DNA from 4 places in the Pseudomonas sp. NPDC089734 genome. Region 4 is predicted to be linked to each of the others. Evidence: predicted binding sites of a transcription regulator. Region 4 holds the regulator's gene; each other region holds the start of a gene.
The links. The regulator sigma-54, encoded in region 4, starts transcription at its own class of promoters, with help from an activator protein. The targets are predictions, from matches to a motif close to ANTGGCATNNANNTTGCTNT.
Positions count from the first base shown of each region.

Region 1 (4,492 bases), on a different contig from region 4:
CCGTAAGGGTTTCCATCGACCAGTAATTGCAATTGATGGGGTTGTTGCAGGCGAGGTTGAATCCTGACGCCGACAGTAAAGGTGCCGTTGTTGGCCCGTAATGCTTCGTCGGTTGGCAGGTCGGTCAGTTCCAGTGTCGGGTAGGCGATTGCCTGAGGCAGGTTGAGCTGCCGTTCCTGAGGGACGGGAGCGGTATTCTTGGGTGCCTGTAACGTCTCGACACTGTTGAGCGGTGGCAGCACAACGGCCTCGGCCTTTGTCCCGTCCGGAGGCTGGTTGCTGTAAGCCGTATTGCCGTTGGCGTCGGTGTATTTGTAGATCTGCGCAGCCACTGGCCATGTTGTAAACAGCAGCAGGCAGATAAGGCAAAGGCGCATGAAGGCTCCAGTGACGGGATAAAGGCAGGGAAGGCGGCTGCCACTTTATTGAGATAACGGTGTTCCAACGGCTCCAGCATAGAACACAACCAGTTCGACCGGAGAGTCCCCGGTCGCGCCGCGGTGAATGATATCCACCATTTCGGCCAGCGTGTCACCTGCTTTGAGGCGAATGGATTTGCCCCCTTTCTTGGCCTGTACCTTCAGTTCGCCGGAAAGCACATAGGCCGCGTTGGGAATCGGGTGTTTATGCCATTTGAGTGTGGTGTTCGCCGGGATAGTGATCTTGAGGATGCTCAATTCCGGCTGGCCCTTCGGGTAGGCCCTGTAGGACGTCCCGTCCCATGACTGAGTGGACTGAAGCAGGATCTGTGATGTGGGTTGTCCCTTGTTCTCCATGGGGCTGTCGGCGAAGGCGACATGGCTGGATAAAAGGCAGGTGGCGAGTAACAGGGAAATGATGTTCATGGAGACCTCGATTTTGCGAAGCATCGGCTTCAATGCGAAAACACGAGAATTCCAAAAAAGTCGGGCTGTAAGGCGCTAAGTATTTATTACCAGTCCGTAAAAAACGCGGACATGAAAAAGGCCTCCCGAAGGAGGCCTCATTGACGCCATCAATGCTGGCGCTACTGGATCAGCAGCTGTAGTACAGCTCGTATTCCAGTGGGTGTACGAAGGTGCGAACCTTGATTTCTTCTTCGCTTTTCAGCTCGATGTAAGCGTCGATGAAGTCGTCGCTGAAAACGCCGCCTTTGGTCAGGAACGCACGACCTTTGTCCAGCTCTTCCAGGGCTTCTTTCAGGCTGCCGCAAACTTGTGGGATCTCTTTGGCCTCTTCAGGCGGCAGGTCATACAGGTTCTTGTCAGCTGCATCGCCAGGGTGGATCTTGTTCTGGATGCCGTCCAGGCCAGCCATCAACAGGGCAGCGAATGCCAGGTACGGGTTGGCTGCCGGATCCGGGAAGCGTGCTTCGATACGACGGCCACGTGGGCTGGAGACGTAAGGAATACGGATGGAAGCGGAACGGTTACGAGCCGAGTAGGCCAGCATCACTGGAGCTTCGAAGCCTGGGACCAGACGCTTGTAGGAGTTGGTCGACGGGTTGGTGAAGCCGTTCAGTGCCTTACCGTGCTTGATGATACCGCCGATGAAGTACAGAGCGGTGTCGGACAGACCGGCATAGCCTTCGCCTGCGAAGGTGTTCTTGCCTTCTTTGGCGATGGACATGTGGACGTGCATACCCGAACCGTTGTCGCCGTACAGAGGCTTCGGCATGAAGGTAGCGGTGCGGCCGTAAGCGTCGGCAACGTTGTGTACGCAGTATTTCAGGGTCTGAACTTCGTCAGCCTTTTTAACCAGCGTGTTGAATTTCACGCCGATTTCGTTCTGGCCGGCAGTTGCCACTTCGTGGTGGTGAACTTCCACGACCTGGCCCATTTCTTCCAGAGCGTTGCACATTGCGGTGCGGATTTCGTGGTCGTGGTCGACCGGTGGAACCGGGAAGTAACCACCCTTGACGCCAGGACGGTGGCCCTTGTTGCCGCCTTCGACGTCGCCGTCGGTCATCCAGGAAGCCTGTTCGGAGAAGATCTTGAACATGGAGCCGGAGATGTCGGACTTGAATTTCACTTCGTCGAAGACGAAGAATTCTGGCTCCGGACCTACGAATACGGTGTCACCGATACCGGTGGACTTCAGGTATTCCTCGGCGCGGTGGGCGATGGCGCGTGGGTCGCGATCGTAGCCTTGCATGGTCGACGGCTCGATGATGTCGCAGACCAGGATCAGGGTAGGCTCTTCGGTGAACGGGTCGAGAACGGCGGTTTCATCGTCCGGCAGCAGGATCATGTCGGAAGCTTCGATGCCTTTCCAGCCAGCAATGGAGGAACCGTCGAACATCTTGCCGACTTCAAAGAAGTCATCATCCAGCGCATCGCGAGCTGGCATGGTCACGTGCTGCTGCTTGCCTTTGGTGTCCGTGAAGCGCAGATCAATCCATTTAACGTCATGATCTTTGATGAGTTGAACCGACTTCGACATGGTGTCCTCCGGGTGGCTAGGGCCTGGTTATAGTTTTGGCCCCTTAAATTTGGGTGATGCCGGCGCAGATACTCTGCCAAGGCAACCTGCCTCACAAGGGAGCAATTTGCATGCCAGTGCCCTGAGTTGGGTTTTTTGCCTGAAATGCAGGCTTTTCGGGTGCGAAAAGCGGATTGAGGCTAAAAACGCGCACCTTTATGGTGCTTTAAAATGATGCGAGGATCGTTTTTGGTGCGCTGATGATTGGTAGTGCGATAACTGGTTAAACCTTGAGCAATTTCCGCTATAATCCGCGCCCCCCTTTTTCGGCCGGCACCTCACGCACTGTTTCCATGAAACTAATCGTTAAAGTTTTTCCCGAAATCACCATCAAAAGCCCGCCGGTGCGCAAGAAGTTCATCCGCCAGCTGGCCAAGAACATTCGTATCGTGCTCAGGGATCTGGACGCGGACATTGTCGTGGGTGGCGTATGGGATAACCTTGAGGTCGAAACAAGGCTGACCGATCCGAAAATCCTGCAGGGCATCACCGAGCGCCTGAGCTGCATGCCGGGCATTGCCAACTTTCTGCAGGTGGCTGAATACCCGCTGGGCGACATGGACGACATCGTTGCCAAGTGCCGGATGCATTATGGCGATCTGCTGCCCGGCAAGATGTTTTCCGTGCGCTGCAAGCGCGCAGGTCGACACGACTTCAGCTCCATGGACGTCGAGAAGTACGTCGGCAGCAAACTGCGCATGCAGTGCGGCGCCGCCGGAATCGAACTGCGCAAGCCCGAGCTCGTGGTGCGCATGGAAATCCGCGACCAGCGCCTGTTCGTCATTCATGACCAGCATCAGGGCCTGGGCGGTTATCCGCTGGGTGCTCTGGAGCAGACACTGGTGCTGATGTCCGGTGGTTTCGACTCCACCGTTGCCGCTTATCAGATCATGCGTCGCGGCCTCATGGCACACTTCTGCTTCTTCAATCTGGGCGGTCGTGCCCATGAGCTGGGCGTGATGGAAGTCGCCCACTTCATCTGGAAGAAGTACGGCAGTTCCCAGCGCGTGCTGTTCGTCAGCGTGCCTTTCGAGGAAGTTCTGGGAGAAATTCTGCAGAAAGTCGATAACAGTCATATGGGTGTAGTTTTGAAGCGTATGATGTTACGCGCTGCCTCATCTGTTGCCGACCGTCTCGACATCGATGTGCTGGTGACCGGGGAAGCGATTTCGCAGGTGTCCAGCCAGACACTGCCGAATCTCTCGGTGATCGACTCGGCTACCGAGAAACTGGTGTTGCGACCTTTGATCGCGAGCCACAAGCAGGACATCGTCGATCAGGCGACGGAAATCGGCACCGCCGACTTCGCCCGACACATGCCTGAATATTGCGGGGTGATTTCGGTCAACCCCAAGACCAACGCCAAGCGCAACCGCGTTGAGTACGAAGAGCAACAGTTCGACATGGCGATTCTCGAGCGAGCGCTCGAGCGCGCCAGGCTGGTGACCATCGATCGGGTGATCGATGACCTGAGCCAGAGCGTTGAAATCGAGGAAGTCAGCCAGGCGCTGGCAGGGCAGGTCATCATCGACATCCGCCACCCGGATGCTCAGGAAGACCAGCCGCTGCAAGTTCCAGGCATCGAGATACAGACGTTGCCGTTCTATGCATTGAACAGCCGTTTCAAGGAGCTGGATAACACGCGCCAGTACCTGTTGTATTGCGACAAAGGCGTCATGAGTCGCCTGCATGCTCATCATTTGCTCAGTGAGGGGCATGCCAATGTGCGCGTATATCGACCGAGCTAAGTGCCCGGGGCTGTTTGCCTGTGGCTTGCGTCACCGGCCCCCCGACAGCAGTCGTCAAGCCGTAACGGCTTTTGCCGACTCCATGTTAATTGCTGCCTGAAACCAGTCAGCTGACCGAATCCTCTGATCGAGATACACAAGTGATCGAAAATCTACGTAACATCGCCATCATTGCTCACGTTGACCATGGTAAAACGACCCTGGTAGACAAACTGCTGCGTCAGTCCGGCACTCTGGAGCGTAACGAGCTCAACGACGAGCGCGTCATGGACTCCAATGACCAG
Region 1 covers NZ_JBIVGV010000002.1:245,622-250,113, reverse strand. The annotation lists gene ACIPY9_RS03825 (DUF4124 domain-containing protein) at 1-377, opposite strand, end outside; gene ACIPY9_RS03820 (cupin domain-containing protein) at 423-845, opposite strand; gene glnA (glutamate--ammonia ligase) at 1,015-2,421, opposite strand; gene thiI (tRNA uracil 4-sulfurtransferase ThiI) at 2,754-4,208, shown strand; gene typA (translational GTPase TypA) at 4,349-4,492, shown strand, end outside.
Region 1: a site for sigma-54 is predicted at 2,520-2,539, ahead of glnA (glutamate--ammonia ligase). Genes of this name have one in related genera too.

Region 2 (4,492 bases), on a different contig from region 4:
CCACGCCCAGGGCGCTGATCGTTTCACCGGGCGCATTGTGGCTCTGCACGAATATCTCGCCCTTCAAGGACGAGACCTGACAGGCCATGCCGACAGGAAGAGCAGCCTTTTCGGCATGCGTGAGCAGGGCGTTCGACAGTTCAGGTTGTTGCACCGAGGAGGGCGACAGATGGATAAGGCTGACGACCAGGCGTGCCGAGGCTGCCAGTCGCTCATCCAGCGATCGGCTCAGGTTTTGCTGAAGGTCGCACAACATCCAGGTGGCGGCGACAGCCCATATCAGAATGAAGCTTGAGCCCAGTATCAGGCTCAATCGGGATCTAAGGCTCATTGATTTCATCCACGCTGGCAGGCCCCAGCCGATAACCCATGCCACGTACGGTTTGCACAATCTGGCTGCCGAGCTTGCGGCGCAGATTGTGGATATGCACGTTGAGTGCATTGCTCTCCACATCATCCGAGAAGCCATAGATGGCGTCTTTCAGCTGGTCCGTACTGACGATTCGTCCCTTGTTGTCCAGCAATGCCTTGAGCAATGACTGCTCTCTTCTGGACAGGTCGATGCTCTGGTCGCAGAGAAAGGTTTCCCGGGTCGAAGGGTCGACACTCAGGCTGCCATGCTGGATAAGGTTGGTGCTTCTGCCCTGAAATCTGCGGTGCAGTGTATGCAGCCTGGCGGCCAGTTCTCTGAGGTCGAAGGGTTTGAGCAGATAGTCATCGCCGCCCGCCTGCAGGCCGGCCACCCGATCCGTGATCGAGTCTCTGGCGGTGAGAATGAGCACCGGCAGGTGAAACGAGCGCTGGCGCAGGCGTCGCAGGAGTGTCAGGCCGTCTCTGTCCGGCAGTCCGAGGTCCAGAATCATGACATCGAACTGAGCGGCCGACACCATTGCCTCGGTGTCGGCGGCGTTTGTGACATGCTCCACCGTGAAGCCCTGAGCGTTCAATCCGGCAATCACACCTTCGGCAATAAGCTGATCGTCTTCGGTTAGCAATACACGCATGATCGCCACTCTTGTAAATAACTCATGGTACGTCGTCAGCATTAAGGCAGGATTAAGTGAAACGGCTGTTCAGGTCGTGATAACCGTACAGGTCTTAATGTCCTCTTAATCCTCGCTTCCCATCATTCACCCGTACTTTTCGATCCCTATGATAGTCCTTGGTGAACCCCGATGAAGAAGTTACTGATTGTCTGTTCGCTCCTTATTATTTCTGCCTGCTCGACGGTATTGCCTGCACCGGATAAGACGTCCAGCCTGGTGGAGATGTCTGCGAACAATAAAAATACGTTATTGGCACAAAAGGTCGACGGCAGCACAGTCCGTGACGGGCGCTATTTCCAGCTGAGCCCCGGTGCCCACGAGCTTGAGGTGCTGATCGTCAGTCAGAGTTTCGAGGGCAGTACCGTCAGCCGCTTCGCGTCTTTCAAGTTCGATCATTTCCTGCCGGAGAGTCGTTATAACCTGAAACTGGTGGGCGGGAGCCACAACCTTCATCTGCAACTGCGGGATGAAACAGGTGAGTTGATAAAGGAAGTTTCCCTATAACCACGGCGTGTCGATTCTGCCTGGAGTGAAGTGGCGATAATTATTAATGCGCTCTATCGCCTGTCTTGAATGTTTCTTGTCTTTTGGAATCACTGGTATGACCCACACTAAAGAAGATTATTGCTCCTTTGCCGGACGCGTTCTGTTGAGTTTGCTGTTTCTGTATGGCGGTCTGGGCAAGATTGTGGCACCTGCCGCCACGATGACCTATATCGCGAATGCAGGTCTTCCTTTCCCGGTACTCGCTTATGCCGGCTCGCTTCTGGTGGAGTTGGGCTTTGCTTCAGCCTTGCTGCTGGGGTATCGCACAAAATTAGTGGCGGCGGGCATGGCCCTGTTTACGCTGGTGACTGCTTTGGTCTTCCACGCGAACTTCGCCGAGAAGATGCAACTGATCAATTTCCTGAAGAACATTGCCATCTGCGGCGGCCTGCTTCAGGTCATGGCGGGCAGTCCGGGCAGTCTCAGTCTGGATGCCTGGCGTCAAAACAGGTCTTGAGCCTGTGAGCGAGGGGGTGTGCGAATCCGCAATGGTCGCACGCCCTGATGCTTTCTCGAGGGAAAGGCTCCCTCAATCCCGCCCGGTGCTTCCCAGCTTCTCTTCCATTTCCGCCACTTTGGCCTCCAGGGCTTCCAGGCGCGCACGTGTCCGGGCAAGGACGGCCATCTGGCTGTCGAATTCCTCGCGGCTGACCAGATCCAGCTTGCTGAAACCGCTTTGCAGCAGGGCCTTGAACTGGGTTTCGAATTCGTTGCGTGGCAGTGGGTTTTCGCCGTTGAACAGGCGGGAAGCGTGGCCGCTCAGGGCGTCGAGGAAAGCTTTGGGCGCGAGCATGATGAATTTCCGGAATCAGATGGGCGGCAGTGTAGCACGCAGCGTCTATAGTCATTTTCAGTGCATTGCGGGTGCACAGTTATTGAGCGTGGGGGCGGGCACGCGTGCACTGTAGTTGTGCGTTGCGTGGGGCCAAAAGTGGGTAAAAGGACAGGATAAGTGCTCAAGGCCCTGTATTTGATGAATATTCACGAGATGGCAAGCTTTCTGCTTAAGGGCTAATGACCCATGCACTGATGCAGTCGCTGTGACGAATGCAGTGCGGCAGGCGGAGCGGGGATGTGTTTCGTCAGAAGCGGTTTTCTGGAGTTGGTCTGGCCTTTAACTGGCGACCGACGCGTTACAAAGCCAGGCACTGCGCTTAGACTTGAGTCGGGTTTGTTTTCCTGGGGCAAGTCCACCAATTCGGGAGAAAGTTTTCATGAAGCTAGTCACTGCAATCATCAAGCCGTTCAAATTGGACGACGTGCGCGAGTCGCTGTCCGAAATCGGCGTGCAGGGCATCACTGTTACCGAGGTCAAAGGTTTCGGTCGCCAGAAGGGTCACACCGAGCTGTATCGCGGTGCGGAATACGTCGTCGACTTCCTTCCCAAGGTGAAGATCGATGTCGCCATCGATGACAAGGATCTGGATCGTGTCATCGAAGCCATCACCAAGGCTGCCAATACCGGCAAGATCGGGGACGGCAAAATATTCGTAGTCAATCTGGAACAGGCTATACGCATCCGTACCGGCGAAACCGATACCGACGCCATTTAAGCCGCCAAACCCCACGCCCCAGGAGTAAACAATATGACTCTGCGTCAATTCGCAGGGCTAGGAGCCCTGTTGTCCCTCGTAACCCCTGGCCTTGCCATGGCGGCAGACGAAGTGGCAGCCCCCGTTCTCAATTCGGGCGACACCGCCTGGATGCTGACAGCAACCGCTCTGGTGCTGTTCATGACCATTCCCGGTCTGGCCTTGTTCTACGGCGGCATGGTCCGCTCCAAAAACATTCTTTCCGTGATGATGCAGTGCTTTGCCATTACCGGTCTGATCAGCATTCTGTGGGTCATCTATGGCTACAGCATTGCGTTCGACACCACCGGCATGGAAGCGGGCGTCGTCAACTTCAACTCCTTCTTCGGCGGCATGGGCAAGGCGTTCCTGGCAGGCATCACGCCTTCCAGCATCACCGGTGCTGCGGCGCTGTTCCCTGAAGCCGTGTTCGTCACCTTCCAGATGACCTTCGCCATCATCACCCCGGCCCTGATCGTCGGCGCTTTCGCAGAACGCATGAAGTTCTCCGCGATGCTGATCTTCATGGGTATCTGGTTCACGCTGGTCTACGCGCCAATCGCCCACATGGTCTGGGGCGGCGTCGGTGGCCTGATGTGGGACTGGGGCGTTCTGGACTTCGCAGGCGGCACCGTCGTTCACATCAACGCGGGTGTAGCCGGTCTGGTTGCCTGTCTGGTACTGGGCAAGCGTAAAGGCTTCCCGACCACCCCGATGGCTCCGCACAACCTGGGTTACACCCTGATCGGCGCGGCCATGCTGTGGATCGGCTGGTTCGGTTTCAACGCCGGTTCCGCTGCTGCTGCCAACGGCACAGCCGGTATGGCCATGCTGGTGACTCAGATCGCGACCGCTGCTGCGGCTCTGGGCTGGATGTTCGCCGAGTGGCTGACCCACGGCAAGCCAAGCGCTCTGGGTATCGCTTCGGGTGTGGTTGCCGGTCTGGTTGCCATTACACCTGCTGCCGGTACTGTCGGCCCGATGGGTGCACTGATCATCGGCCTGGCGGCTGGCGTGATCTGCTTCTTCTGCGCCACCAGCCTGAAACGCAAGCTGGGCTACGATGACTCCCTGGACGCATTCGGCGTTCACGGTATCGGCGGTATCGTCGGTGCAATCCTGACAGGTGTTTTCGCAGCTCCTGCGCTGGGTGGCTTCGGTACTGTGACCGACATCGGCGCTCAAGTCTGGATTCAGTTCAAAGGCGTGGCGTTCACCGTGGTGTACACCGCCATCGTGACGTTCATCATCCTCAAGGTGCTCGACGCGGTCATGGGCCTGCGTGTCACTGACGAGGAAGAGTCTGTGGGTCTGGACCTTGCGCAACAC
Region 2 covers NZ_JBIVGV010000013.1:40,774-45,265, forward strand. The annotation lists gene ACIPY9_RS16830 (ATP-binding protein) at 1-331, opposite strand, end outside; gene ACIPY9_RS16835 (response regulator) at 321-1,004, opposite strand; gene ACIPY9_RS16840 (hypothetical protein) at 1,176-1,550, shown strand; gene ACIPY9_RS16845 (DoxX family protein) at 1,648-2,049, shown strand; gene ACIPY9_RS16850 (accessory factor UbiK family protein) at 2,122-2,385, opposite strand; gene glnK (P-II family nitrogen regulator) at 2,807-3,145, shown strand; gene ACIPY9_RS16860 (ammonium transporter) at 3,179-4,492, shown strand, end outside.
Region 2: a site for sigma-54 is predicted at 2,580-2,599, ahead of glnK (P-II family nitrogen regulator). Genes of this name have one in related genera too.

Region 3 (4,492 bases), on a different contig from region 4:
CGTCAATGTCGTGGAAGAAATGGCCGACATGATTTCCGCCAGCCGTTCGTTCCAGACGAACGCCGAAATCATGAACACCGCAAAATCCATGATGCAGAAGGTCCTGACCCTGGGTCAGTGATAAGGGGCGAAAGTTATGGCCGTTGAAAACGATGTATCGACGAGTTTTATAAACTCGCTGCAGAACCCCACTGTCACCACGACCAATTCGGGTGAGGCGCTGGGCAAGGATGCGTTCCTGCAATTGCTGGTGACGCAGATGAAAAACCAGAACCCGCTGGATCCGCAGGACAATACGCAGTTCGTGGCTCAGCTGGCGCAGTTCAGTAGTCTGGAAAGCATGCAGAACCTGACGTCGACCGTCGATTCGATTGCAACCAGCTACAAGTCTTCCCAGGCACTGCAGGCTTCGTCCCTGGTCGGTCGCTCGGTGATCGTCGAGACCGGCACGGCGCAGGTCGACACCTCGAAGGGCTTGACCGGTTCGGTCGTGATCCCGGCTTCGACCACTGCGACGACGGTCAAGGTCTACGACTCCACCGGTACTCAGGTCGATACGATCGATCTGGGCTCTCAGAGTGCCGGCAATGCGAGCTTCACCTGGGACGGACTCAGTAGTGAAGGTGTTGCCCTGGCATCCGGGACTTACAAGTTTGTTGCCAGCGGCACTGTCAATGGTACGAACACGGCTTTCAGCACTTACCTGCCTGCCACGGTCAATAGCGTTACGACGGCTGTCAGTGGTGGGGAAATGACGTTGAATCTGGCAGGCGGTAGCTCGATCGCCCTGTCCAAAGTTCAATCAATCGGAATATAGAGCCGACTAGACGGCGAAGGAGTGGTACATGTCATTCAATATCGGCCTCAGTGGGCTCTATGCGGCAAACAAAAGTCTCGACGTGACCGGCAACAACATTGCCAACGTGGCGACCACAGGTTTCAAGCAATCGCGTATCGAATTTGCTGACCAGTACGCGCAATCGATTCGGGGCACCTCCGGTGGTACCAGTGTCGGTAGCGGTGTTTACACGGCAGCCGTTTCCCAGCAGTTTGCCCAGGGTGGCCTGACCACCGGGACAGGTAACAGTCTCGACCTGGCGATCAACGGCAACGGCTTCTTCATGATCAGCAATAACGGTGAAAACCTGTATACCCGTGCCGGTGCATTCCATACCGATAAAGACGGGTATGTCGTCAATAGCTCGGGCATGAATCTGCAGGGTTATAACGTCGATGAAAACGGTGTCGTGGCTGTTGGCGTGCTGGGTGACCTGAGGGTCGACAGCTCGAACCAGCCGGCCAAGGCCACCAGTATCATCACCAACGTGGCGAGCCTCAATTCGACATCGACTGTTCCGACGATCAGTCCTTTCGATGCAACCAACACCAACAGCTACAACTTTACCTACAGCACGTCGGTTTACGACTCTCAGGGTAACGAGCACAAGCTGGAAAGCTATTTTGCGAAAACCGGCACCAACACCTGGGCCATGTATTCGTTGATCGATGGTCGTAGCATCTCCGATCCGACGACGGCAGTGGCTGAGCGTAACAACCTGACCTTCGACTCCTCCGGGAACCTGGTCATTGATACGACTACAACGCCGACGTCTCCGTCGAGCAGCACCAATATTGCGGTCAACGCGGACGGTACTTTCCAGATCAATAACTGGGTGCCAGCCGTGCAGACCGGTACAGGTACTTCGGCTACCTGGGTTGCCAACGGTGCAGCCAGCGTAACGGGCGGTATTCAGTTCGATATGACCGGTGCTACTCAGACCGCTACGGTCTCGGGTCGTACAAGCGGTACTCAGAACGGCTACGCTGCCGGTCAGATCAGTGACATGAGCGTTGATGCAAGCGGCAACCTGTTTGCCACTTACACCAACGGTCAGTCCAAGGTGATTGGTCAGGTTGCCCTGACCACCTTCGCCAACGTTCAAGGGTTGTCTCCTGCTGGCGGAACCAACTGGCGTGAAACCTTTGCTTCCGGTATTGCGCTGACCGGTGTGCCGCAGTCCGGTACTCTTGGCTACATCACTGGCCAGGCGCTGGAAGAGTCCAACGTGGACCTGACGGTCGAGCTGGTGAACCTGATCAAGGCGCAAAGCAACTATCAGGCGAATGCGAAAACCATTTCGACTGAAAGCACCATCATGCAGACCACCATTCAGATGACCTGATAATCAGGTCTGATGAGGTGTTGGAGAAAGCCCCTTTGCAAGGGGCTTTTTTCGTTTTGGGGTGTCTGGGTCTGGAGGTGAGCTGGTGAGGGGCGTCAAATCGAGCAGTCGGACTTGACGAAAGAGCCATTGAGTCGTTTCCAGCCGGGTCCAGGGCTGGTCTGGGCGCAAATGATCATGTCTTGTCCTTGCCATTTGTAGTAGCGGGCGGGTGCTGCCTGGGCGAGAAGGGTGCAGCTCATCAGGCAGGCGGTGGCAAGGGTGAGAACGCGTTTGCGACAGTGCATGTTGGCTTCCGTCAGGTGGTACTCAGGCAAGAGTATCACTCGGGTGGAGCGAGGATGGTGAGAGGGGAGGGAAGTTTTTTTGGCGGTATGTCGTGTCGGGCTGTCGAAGGGCGGCAATCTACCGCCACTCCCTTGCGTCGACTTGCCGAAAATCTTCCGGGGTTCTCCCGTTTTTACAGGCTAATCAGGCATTTGTATCGAGTCTGAAAAGTTGGTCCAAAAATTGCTCCTACCCTCTCAGAACAGCTACAGGCGGCAAGCGTCTGTCGGAGGAGGAAGACTGTGGACAAGTTGCTTTACGTCGCAATGAGCGGAGCGTCTGAAAACGCTCAGTCGCAAAAGGTTCATGCCAACAACCTGGCTAACGTATCGACCAATGGCTTCATGCGCGACCTGCAGCAGGCCCGCTCCATGCCGGTATTTGGCGAGGTCATGCCTTCGCGTGCCTATGCGATGGGTGAGCGTCCTGGGACTGACTTTTCCGGTGGTGCGCTGGTCCAGACGGGCCGTGAGCTGGACGTGGCCGTCAAGGGCGATGGCTGGATTGCAGTCCAGACGCCCGACGGTGGTGAGGCCTATACCCGCAGTGCCGGCATGAATATCGACGCCCTGGGTGTGTTGCGCGACGGCAGCGGTTTGCCGGTCATGGGCAATGGCGGGCCGATTGCCGTGCCGCCCGAGCAACAGATCGAGATCGGTGCCGACGGCACCATCAGCATTCGTTCGATGGGTGAAAGCCCGCAGGTCATGGCAGAAGTCGATCGGATCAAGCTGGTCAATCCCGATCTGAACACCATGGAGAAAGGCCCTGACGGCTTGATCCATACCAAGAGCGGTCAAGCTGCGCCGATGGATGCCACTGTGCGCGTCGAGTCGGGTTTCCTGCAGGCGAGCAACGTCAATGCCGTGGAGGAAATGACCTCGGTGCTGGCCTTGGCACGACAGTTCGAATTGCACGTCAAGATGATGAAAACAGCTGAAGAAGATGATCAGGCGATGGCTCGCGTCTTGCAACTTGGCTAACCATTGACAGCTTGCGCCGACAATCCGGCGCTTGAGGAGAAAACGAATGCTTCCTGCACTATACGTTGCGAAAACCGGCCTCGCTGCTCAGGACACCAACCTGGCTACGATCTCCAACAACCTGGCGAACGTTTCGACCACAGGTTTCAAGAGCGATCGTGCCGAGTTCCAGGACCTGCTCTATCAGATCAAGCGCCAGCCGGGTGCTCAGTCCACTCAGGACAGCGAATTGCCATCGGGTCTTCAGGTCGGTACGGGCGTGCGCATCGTCGGCACCCAGAAGAGCTTCACCGCCGGCAGCCTGCAAACCACCGAGAACCCTCTGGACCTGGCAATCAACGGCCGTGGTTTTTTCCAGATTTCTCAGCCTGACGGCACCATCGCCTATTCGCGTGACGGTACTTTCCACCTGGATTCCACCGGTCAGATCGTGACGGCGAACGGTTATGCCCTGGAGCCTGCCATCGTGGTTCCGCAAAACGCCCAGACTTTCACTGTCGGTCAGGACGGTACCGTTTCGATCACGGTCGCGGGTAACACCGCTGCACCTCAGGTCATCGGCAACATTCAGACGGCCGAGTTCATCAACCCGGCCGGCCTGCAGGCCATCGGTGGCAACCTGTACCTGGAGACCGGTTCCAGTGGTGCACCACAGGTCGGTACGCCTGGCTTGAACGGTCTGGGTACCACCCTGCAGAACACCCTGGAAAACTCCAACGTGAGCACGGTCGAGGAGCTGGTGAACATGATCACCACTCAGCGTGCCTACGAGATGAACTCCAAGGTCATTTCGACCGCCGACCAGATGTTGCAGAACCTGACTCAGAATCTGTAAGACCCTGATGTATCTGCTCAAACCGATGAGGCGCCTGTTCGGCGCCTGCTACACCGCGAGGTTTCAAGTGTCATGAAACGCCTATCTGTTCTGCGTTTTTCAGTGTTGATCGCTCCATTGTGCGGGATCGTCTTGCTGTCGGGCTGTGTGGCACCTGCTGCCAA
Region 3 covers NZ_JBIVGV010000027.1:2,231-6,722, forward strand. The annotation lists gene flgC (flagellar basal body rod protein FlgC) at 1-121, shown strand, start outside; gene ACIPY9_RS23405 (flagellar hook assembly protein FlgD) at 137-817, shown strand; gene flgE (flagellar hook protein FlgE) at 846-2,183, shown strand; gene ACIPY9_RS23415 (hypothetical protein) at 2,279-2,470, opposite strand; gene ACIPY9_RS23420 (flagellar basal body rod protein FlgF) at 2,753-3,493, shown strand; gene flgG (flagellar basal-body rod protein FlgG) at 3,540-4,328, shown strand; gene flgH (flagellar basal body L-ring protein FlgH) at 4,401-4,492, shown strand, end outside.
Region 3: a site for sigma-54 is predicted at 2,681-2,700, ahead of ACIPY9_RS23420 (flagellar basal body rod protein FlgF). Genes of this name have one in related genera too.

Region 4 (4,492 bases):
CTTGAGGGTATCGCGTAGCTGATAGAGGTTCAGGTGCGTGGTGTTGATCTTGAGGTCGGACAGATCGATGATCGGTCCCAGCAATGTGGTTTCGTCATGGATGGCTTCTGCCAGCGAGCGGTTCGCCGTGCTCAGCGGATGACGACGGCGCGTTTCGGAGAAACGCTTGAGCAGGGTGGCTTCATCGGCATCCAGGTAAAGAACGTCGCACTGGATATTGCGCGCACGTACTTCTGCAAGCATCTGCGGGAAACGCGTCAGGTGACTGGGCAGGTTGCGTGCGTCGATGGAGACCGCCAGCAGGGGCTCGGCCAGTTCCGTGTTGATCAGGGCACGCTCGGCCAGTTCCGGGAGCAGGCCGGCAGGAAGGTTATCAACGCAGTAGAAACCGTTGTCTTCCAGCACATCCAGAGCCGTGCTCTTGCCTGAACCCGAGCGACCACTGACGACGATCATGCGCATGATCAGTGCCCGTTCTGTACGTCCAGTACCACTTTATAAAGCGTTTCACCGCTTTCGGCACTGCGTAGGCGATCACGCACTTCTGTGCGGTCGAGCATGCTGGCGATCTGGCGCAGCAGCTCCAGGTGTTCATCGGTGGCAGCTTCCGGGACGAGCAGGACAAACAGCAGGTCGACCGGGGCACCGTCGATGGCATCGAAATCGATAGGGGATTCCAGACGGATAACCGCGCTGACCGGCGTTTCACAGCCTGGCAGGCGGCAATGGGGAATGGCGATGCCGTTTCCAAAACCGGTCGATCCCAGTTTTTCACGGGCAACAAGGCTTTCAAACACGGTTTGCTGATCCATGCTCGGCACTTCGCGGCCGATCAGGTTGGCAATTTGTTCGAGTACACGCTTTTTACTGCCGCCCGGCACGTTCACGCATGAACGGCCGGGGGTCAGGATATTTTCAAGTCGGATCATTTGGATGAGTGTTAGCGAGCTGTCGCACCTTTAAGGATGTTCTGCTGCTTCTCCTTGTGCTTGAGCAATTGTCTGTCGAGCTTATCAGTGAGAAGGTCGATGGCTGCGTACATGTCGTCATGCTCGGCATTGGCCACCACCTCTCCACCATGGATGTGCAGCGTGGCTTCGATTTTCTGCTTCAGCTTCTCGACAGCCATCGTGACCTGCACGTTAGTAATCTTGTCAAAATGCCCTTCGAGCTTCTTGAGCTTGAGCTCCACGTATTCGCGAAGGGGCTTGGTCACTTCCAGTTGGTGTCCACTGATATTGACTTGCATACAGCTTTCTCCTTTGCCAGTGCATAAAGAGGCAGGGGGTTATTCCTGCCGCTGGAACGCTGTGGCTCTGCCTGCATCACATCAGTCGCTTGCGCTCACTCGAAGGTGCAATCCCCAGTGATTCGCGGTACTTGGCAACTGTGCGACGGGCGACTTGAATGCCTTGTGCCTCCAGTAAACCAGCGATCTTGCTATCACTCAACGGCTTTTTCTGATTTTCGGCGGCAACCAGTTTTTTAATGATTGCGCGGATTGCCGTCGAGGAGCATTCGCCGCCTTCAGAGGTGCTTACGTGGCTGGAGAAGAAGTATTTCAGCTCGTAAATACCCCTTGGGGTGTGCATGAACTTCTGGGTGGTGACGCGGGAGATCGTCGATTCATGCATGCCCACGGCTTCGGCGATGTCATGCAGGACGAGCGGCTTCATGGCTTCGTCGCCATATTCAAGGAAACCGCGTTGATGCTCGACGATCTGGGTCGCGACCTTCATCAGGGTTTCGTTGCGGCTTTGCAGGCTCTTGATGAACCAGCGAGCCTCCTGCAACTGGTTGCGCATGAAGGTGTTGTCGGCGCTGGTGTCGGCCCGGCGTACGAAACCGGCGTATTGCGGATTGACGCGCAGGCGTGGCACCGATTCCTGGTTCAGCTCGACCAGCCAGCGCTCGTTGTCCTTGCGCACGATCACGTCCGGTACAACGTATTCGGCTTCGGTGGATTCGATCTGTGAGCCCGGACGCGGGTTCAGGCTCTGGACCAGCTCGATGACCTGGCGAAGTTCGTCTTCCTTGAGCTTCATGCGACGCATGAGCTGTGTGTAGTCTCGGCTGCCCAGCAGGTCGATGTAGTCGGTGACCAAGTGTTGGGCTTCGCTCAGCCAGCGGGTTTTTGCCGGCAGTTGGCGCAGTTGCAGCAACAGGCATTCGCTCAGGTTGCGGGCACCGATACCGGCGGGCTCGAATTGCTGGATTCTGTGCAGAACGGCTTCGATTTCGTCGAGTTCGATATCCAGTTCAGGGTCGAATGCCTCGACAATCTCTTCCAGGGTCTCGTCGAGATAGCCCTGGTTGTTGATGCAGTCGATCAGGGTCACGGCAATCAGCCGGTCCTTGTCCGACATCGGCGCGACGTTCAGTTGCCAGAGCAGATGGCTTTGCAGGCTCTCGCCGGCGGATGTGCGGGTGGTGAAATCCCATTCATCGTCATCGTTGCTGGGCAGGCTGCTGGCGCTGGTCTGATAAACGTCTTCCCAGGCGGTGTCGACAGGGAGTTCGTTGGGAATGCGTTCGTTCCACTCGCCGTCCTCCAGGTTGTCCACGGTCGGCGTGGATTCCTGGTAGGTGGGCTCCTGAACCTCTGTATTGGGCTTTTGCTCGATATTGTCGGCCAGGGGATCGGAGTTGTCGAAGTCGTCGCCTTCTTCCTGGCGTTCCAGCATAGGGTTCGACTCCAGCGCCTCCTGGATTTCCTGCTGGAGATCCAGGGTCGATAACTGGAGCAAGCGGATAGCCTGTTGCAGCTGCGGCGTCATCGTCAGCTGCTGGCCCATTCTCAAGACTAGCGATGGTTTCATGGCAGGGGCTAAACACCTTATTCGCCGGCGCACATGCGCCATCCACTACAGGGCGCCGAAGCGCCAAACTTAAGCAAGTTATATGCCTGAATCTGAAGTGTTTGCCTAGAGCGTCATGACAAATAATGAATTGTCAACAGGGTGCTCAGACAATGCTCGGGTCAAAAGAGCTGGAACACTGCATCGACTTACAGGCGGAACTCGTGGCCGAGATAGACTTCTTTCACCAGCTGGTTTGCCAGAATGGTCTCTGAGTCGCCTTCGGCGATCAGTTGGCCATCGTTGACGATGTAGGCGGTTTCACAGATGTCCAGGGTTTCGCGGACGTTGTGATCGGTGATCAACACGCCGATGCCCTTGGCTTTCAGGTGATGAATGATCTGCTTGATATCGCCCACCGAGATGGGGTCTACGCCTGCGAACGGTTCGTCGAGCAGGATGAACTTGGGAGCCGTGGCCAGTGCCCGTGCGATTTCGACCCGGCGGCGTTCACCGCCCGAGAGGCTCATGCCCAGGTTGTCGCGGATGTGGCTGATGTGGAATTCCTGCAGCAGGCTTTCCAGCTCCTTGCGGCGTGCTGCGCCGTCAAGTTCCTTGCGGGTTTCAAGGATTGCCATGATGTTGTCGGCCACGGACAGCTTGCGGAAGATCGAGGCTTCCTGAGGCAGATAGCCGATGCCTGCGCGTGCGCGGCCGTGCATCGGCTGATGGCTGACATCCAGGTCGTCGATCAGGACGCGGCCCTGATCGGCCTGTACCAGACCGACAATCATGTAGAAGCAGGTCGTCTTGCCGGCACCGTTGGGGCCCAGCAAGCCTACGATCTGACCGCTGTCGATGGACAGACTTACATCGCGTACGACCTGACGGCTCTTGTAGCTCTTGGCCAGGTGCTGGGCTTTAAGCGTCGCCATTTACTGGGCCTTCTGCTGTTCGGTTTTCTTTTTGGGCTGGATGACCATGTCGATCCGTGGGCGCGGCGCGGTCACTTTGGCGGCGCCATTGGCCCGGCCTGCGGTGACAACCTGTCTCACGGTGTCATAGACGATCTTTTCGCCTTCGGAAGTGTTGCCGTCGTTGATGACCTTGGCCTTGTCGATCAGCACGATGCGGTCTTGTGCCGCGTAATACTGAATGGTCACGCCGTAAGCCTGCACGATCGGCTTGTCCACGGACGGCTTCTGCTCGTAATAGGCCAGGTTGCCGACGGAGGTGAATACGTCGACTTCGCCCTGTGCATTGCGAGTGATGGTCACGGTGTTGCCGGTGATCTTCATCGAGCCCTGAGTGATGATGACGTTGCCTTTGTAGGTGGCCACGCCTTTCTTGTCATCGAGCTGCGCATCGTCCGACTGGATATGGATCGGCTGATCGCGGTCGGTTGGCAGGGACCAGGCGCTCGGGCTTCCCAGTGCTGCGCCCAGGCCGAGCAAAAAAGGAAGAGTTTTAACGAGACTCATACTGTCCTCTTACGTTGGACAGCAGGTCCATCCTGCCGTCGTTCAAATACGCTTTCATTCCCTTGGCTGTCGTTACACCGCCAGCGGCGTCGATTCTAACGATTTGCTCGGTCTGCGCATATTGCTTCTGTGGGAATACGGTCATACGACTGCTGGTAATGATAGTCGTACGCTTCTTTTCATCGGTACGTGCAACACGCACGGAGTCAATCA
Region 4 covers NZ_JBIVGV010000003.1:60,348-64,839, forward strand. The annotation lists gene rapZ (RNase adapter RapZ) at 1-462, opposite strand, end outside; gene ptsN (PTS IIA-like nitrogen regulatory protein PtsN) at 465-929, opposite strand; gene hpf (ribosome hibernation-promoting factor, HPF/YfiA family) at 941-1,249, opposite strand; gene ACIPY9_RS05040 (RNA polymerase factor sigma-54) at 1,326-2,819, opposite strand; gene lptB (LPS export ABC transporter ATP-binding protein) at 3,008-3,733, opposite strand; gene lptA (lipopolysaccharide transport periplasmic protein LptA) at 3,734-4,279, opposite strand; gene lptC (LPS export ABC transporter periplasmic protein LptC) at 4,266-4,492, opposite strand, start outside.